Regions from separate parts of the Oceanobacillus sp. FSL K6-0251 genome, predicted to be linked through region 1. Evidence: a T-box and tRNA genes for the amino acid it is inferred to sense, from the RefSeq annotation. Region 1 holds a T-box; the other holds one or more tRNA genes.
The links. A T-box is a leader RNA that pairs with one kind of tRNA and senses whether it is charged. The one in region 1 lies ahead of alaS (alanine--tRNA ligase), so its partner is inferred to be a tRNA-Ala.
Positions count from the first base shown of each region.

Region 1 (2,411 bases):
CCTGCATGGAATCCACTTTTTGCCGTGCATTTCTTGCTCTTTCACGCTGCAGCTTCATTTCATTTTCAAAGCCTTCTTGATTCACAGTAAAACCAAGTTTTTCTACATATTCTTCTGTTAATTCCTTTGGAAAACCGTACGTATCATATAAGCGGAATACTTCTTCCCCAGGAAATATCGTGCTTCCTTTTTCTTTTTCTGCTTCCATAAGTTTGGTTAAGATTTCTAATCCATCATTTAACGTTTCATGGAAGCGATCCTCCTCCACTTTAATTATTTTTTGAATGTAGTCTGTTTCCTTTACAACCTCCGGATAGAAATCTTTCATAATTTCAGCTACTACCGGAACAAGACGGTACATAAAGGCTTCATGGATATTAAGGTCCTTCGCAAAACGGATAGCACGGCGAAGCAGCCGGCGCAGGACATAACCTCTGCCTTCATTCGACGGCATGGCCCCATCACCAATGGCAAAGCTGACTGTTCGAATATGATCAGCAATTACTTTAAATGCCGTATCCGCTGCATCATCCTCCCCATATTTGCTGTTTGCAATCATTTCCGTTGCCTGGATAATCGGCATAAATAAATCTGTTTCATAGTTTGTAGGTACCTCTTGAATAATGGAGGTTAACCGTTCTAATCCCATTCCTGTATCAATGTTTTTCTTTGGCAGCGGTGTATACGTATCGTCTGGATTATGGTTAAATTGCGAAAACACGAGATTCCAAACCTCTAAATACCTGCTGTTTTCTCCCCCCGGATAAAGTTCTGGATCAGCCGGGTCATTTCCATAGCTTTCGCCTCTATCATAAAAAATCTCGGTATTCGGTCCGCTTGGGCCTTCTCCAATATCCCAGAAGTTTTCTTCCAATCGGATGATCCGCTCTTTTGGCAGACCAATTTTTTGCAGCCAAAGATCATACGCTTCATCATCTTCCGGGTGAACCGTGACAGATAATTTTTCCGGATCAAAACCTATCCATTTCTCATCTGTCAAAAACTCCCATGCCCATTCAATCGCTTCTTCTTTAAAATAATCACCAATGGAGAAGTTTCCTAGCATCTCAAAAAACGTATGGTGACGCGCTGTAAAACCGACGTTTTCAATATCATTTGTACGTATTGCTTTTTGTGCATTCACAATCCTAGGATTATCCGGGATAATCCGGCCGTCAAAATATTTTTTTAATGTTGCCACCCCGCTATTAATCCAAAGAAGCGTAGGGTCTTCATGCGGTACTAAAGAAGCACTTGGTTCAACCTGATGCCCTTTCTCTTTAAAAAAATCAATAAACATTTGCCGAATTTCTGCGGAACTTAAAAATTTCATTATCATTTTCCCTCCTTTTTTTTATCAAACAAAAAATCTCCTCTCTGCATCATTGCAGGGACGAGATTTCGCGGTACCACCCTTATTATGAACAATCCATGTTCATCACTTTCATCATAATAACGGTATGATACCGACGGGGATTAGCCGTACTCCAGTGTAGCTTTCCATAACAGTATAATTAGGATTCCTTTCAGCCGGGGGAGTCCCTCTCTTGAAATATCATGTCATGTACTTAATACCTTCAACGTGTTCTACATGATTAAAAATGACAGTTTTTTATCATTTCCTGTTGTTTGTATGATTATAGCGTTATTATAGTGATTTTTCCGCTGTATGTCAATTTTTCGCCTTTAAAAAATAGATGATGAAATACTTATTATTAATTCAGCCGGCTTTTGACATTCGATACTGCTGAATCAATACTTTCAACATAGTAAAAACAGGTACTGAAATAACCATACCAATGACACCAGCCAGTTGGCCGCCCAATAATAAGGCGAAGATAATCCCGATTGGATGAATCTTGACTGTTTTCCCCATAATATATGGTGATAATAGATTGCTTTCAATCAATTGGATGATAAAGATAATTACGATAACGAATAACGCTTTTTCCGGCTCCACCATATAAGCAACGGTTACTACCGGGATGGCACCGAGGATCGGACCAAAATAAGGAATGATATTGACGATTGCCAGAATGATACCAAGCAATAAAGCATAAGGTAAATCTAACCACATCCAGCTCAGAGTGGAAATAACACCAACAGCTGCACTGATAATAAACTGTCCTCGGATATAACCGCCAAGTCCTTTTCCTATTTCCCTGCATACATTTCCTGTTTCCTCCCGATATTTATACGGGATAAGACGAAATAAAAAGGATTTGATAAACGGATAGTCTTTTAAGAAATAAAATACAAGGACAGGAATAATAGTCAAGAGAATAACTGCGTCCATCATTCCATTAAAACCGCCGATAATTTTTCCTGAGAAGTTATTCATCGTATTCTCGAGAGATTGAATAAACATATCCATCCGGTCATGCACTGTCTCGGGTAAAAAGGCGGTAGAT
Region 1 covers NZ_JBBORS010000001.1:2,558,897-2,561,307, forward strand. Annotated here, with positions in the region: gene alaS (alanine--tRNA ligase) at 1-1,333, opposite strand, end outside; T-box leader at 1,387-1,590, opposite strand; gene MKY45_RS12910 (AI-2E family transporter) at 1,721-2,411, opposite strand, start outside.

Region 2 (2,411 bases), 1.6 Mb from region 1:
TTCCACATCACGCTGGAATTTCAATTCAAACAATTTTTGATCCAGCTGCCCCGTCAGCACCTTCTTAAAATTCGCCATAAATAAATCTTTCTGTTCATCCTCCAGCATTTCAAACGGCGTACTTTCATAATGATAGATTTCACTCGATTCTTTCATGATATATACATTGAAAATATCCTGTATCTTTAATAAATCATTATTTACTTTGAATTGTTTTTTTATATCGGCAATATCTTTTTTATTCAAATTGGATTCTCCTCTTTTTCTTAATCGGCTTATCACTTTTGCTGCCAGCTTTCAACAGCGTCTATCTATTTTATCACAAATCAATAGGAGGTTGTTCTTTCATTCATTTAAGATTTTCAGAAGCAAAAATAACAAATAAATAAGCCTTCTGATAACAGAAAGCTCTTTCATTTGGATTTCTTTATTTACTTGTATTTTTTATGGTTACTTTCTATGTTGATAGTTTAGAATTTCTTTTTTATAAGCAGTAAGGTCGTCTAAGTGATTTTTTATTGATTTCACCCTATCAAGATTCCACGATGGATAATCTCGTATTGCAATATTTTTAAATTCCATTATCCCTCTTAGCCGCGTCTCTGTTCTTTGACTAATTATGTCATATTCCTGTAACCTAACTAAAATATCCTCACTCGTTTACGGCAACCTTAATCTTTCCTCAGAAACAATGTGCATTGCCAGCTGGAGAGCTGCTTCACAAGCCCTTTAAATATTTTAATTAATGGAGTCCTGCTTTATGAAAACTTTTAAATTCTCTGTATTATCATTATAAACTTTTTTCACGCGGATAAGACATCTTTCATAATCGCAACCTTATTAAAAATAACATCATTCTCCATACAATACACAAAGCCTCCCTCTTTAATCTTCTCCAGATTGGCGTGTTGCATGCCAATTGCTCCCTTTGATTACTTTTTATTTATTATATCATTTCATTAAACAATGGAATTCTTCTTTTTATTATTTCCAGGCAAAATCATTTAATCTGAATGTATAACAAAAATCTTGATACAATTTAGCGAAAAGTATATAATATGATTGTTCCAGATATTATTCATTTATCTTACATTTAATAACGGGGCTGTAGTTCAGTTGGGAGAATATTTGTCTGGCAGACAAAAGGTCACGGGTTCGAGCCCCGTCAGCTCCATTTAAAAAGCACTCTTGCTTATTCTAATTTTAGAAGTAGAAGAGTTTTTTTAGGTTGTAGAGCCTCATTTTTTTTATGGTAGTGAAATAAAGTCATTTGGGAGAATACTTGTCTGGCAGACAAGGGGTCACGGGTTCCAACCATACCCTGAAAAAATACTCTTCTTAATTAGAATTAAGAAGAGTATTTTTTAATAAATTTTTCTTCGTAAATATAATTATTTAGGGTATTAGAAAATAGTGTAAGAAGATATTCTCCAACTACTAAAATCAAAACAGGAAAGCACTTTATTTATAATTCCCCTGTTTGTTTCACAAATGCGCCTACTTACTGCACTATTGGCTGTCAGGTTCCAATTTCATCATTGCACCAAAATATTGTGAAGCCGTTGTAAAAGAAATAAACGCACATAATTCACTTATTTCCTCTTCAGTAAAGTGCTCTCGTAAAACATCAAAAGTTGAATCAGCTATACCACCCTTTTGTTTTAAAAAAACTTCTGCAAACCCTACTGCAATAGATGTTTTTTCATCAAATTTAACCAAATCTGGTTTTCCTTTAGCCTTACAATACGCACATCCGTTATTTTGAGCTAATGTTCTTCTTACTTGTTCCTTTAATTTAGAAGTTAGTGTTTTATCTCTTTCTAATAAATCACCTAAATGCCCCCATCCCTCCATTACATCTTTATTATGTCCCAATAGTTTTTGAAAAGGTGTTTTACCAAAATTAGATTCATCAATTCTTGCCATGATTAGCCCTCCTTGTTATATTTAATTATATAAAATAAAATAAATTAATCACATTAATTTCATAAACAAGTTCATATAAATTTCTTTCAAAATAAATGATTTTAGGAGGAAAACTTTAAAAATGAAAATAGATGATATTGACAAAAAAATTATAAATGAACTATATAATAATAGTCGCTTGTCAATGAGTGAACTAGGGAGAAAGGTAAACTTGTCCTCTCCATCCGTAACAGAACGAGTAAGACAGATGGATTCATTTGGTATTATAAAGAAATATACTTTAGAAGTTGATTATGAAAAATTAGGTATGCCAATCCAGTGCCTCATTGAAGCATCCGTTAAAAATAATGACTATAAACCTTTTAAGAATTACGTAGAAAAACTTCCAAACGTAGAATTTTGTTATCGCATATCAGGAAGTGCGTGCTATATGCTTAAAATGCAGTTTGAAACGTTTGCTGATGCAGAAAAATTCATTGATGATG
Region 2 covers NZ_JBBORS010000001.1:949,145-951,555, reverse strand. Annotated here, with positions in the region: gene MKY45_RS04795 (DUF4317 domain-containing protein) at 1-246, opposite strand, end outside; gene MKY45_RS23245 (HepT-like ribonuclease domain-containing protein) at 451-648, opposite strand; tRNA gene MKY45_RS04790 (tRNA-Ala) at 1,102-1,174, shown strand; gene MKY45_RS04785 (carboxymuconolactone decarboxylase family protein) at 1,510-1,926, opposite strand; gene MKY45_RS04780 (Lrp/AsnC family transcriptional regulator) at 2,048-2,411, shown strand, end outside.
Region 2: it encodes a tRNA-Ala, which carries the amino acid that the T-box ahead of alaS (alanine--tRNA ligase) is inferred to sense. The anticodon was not compared.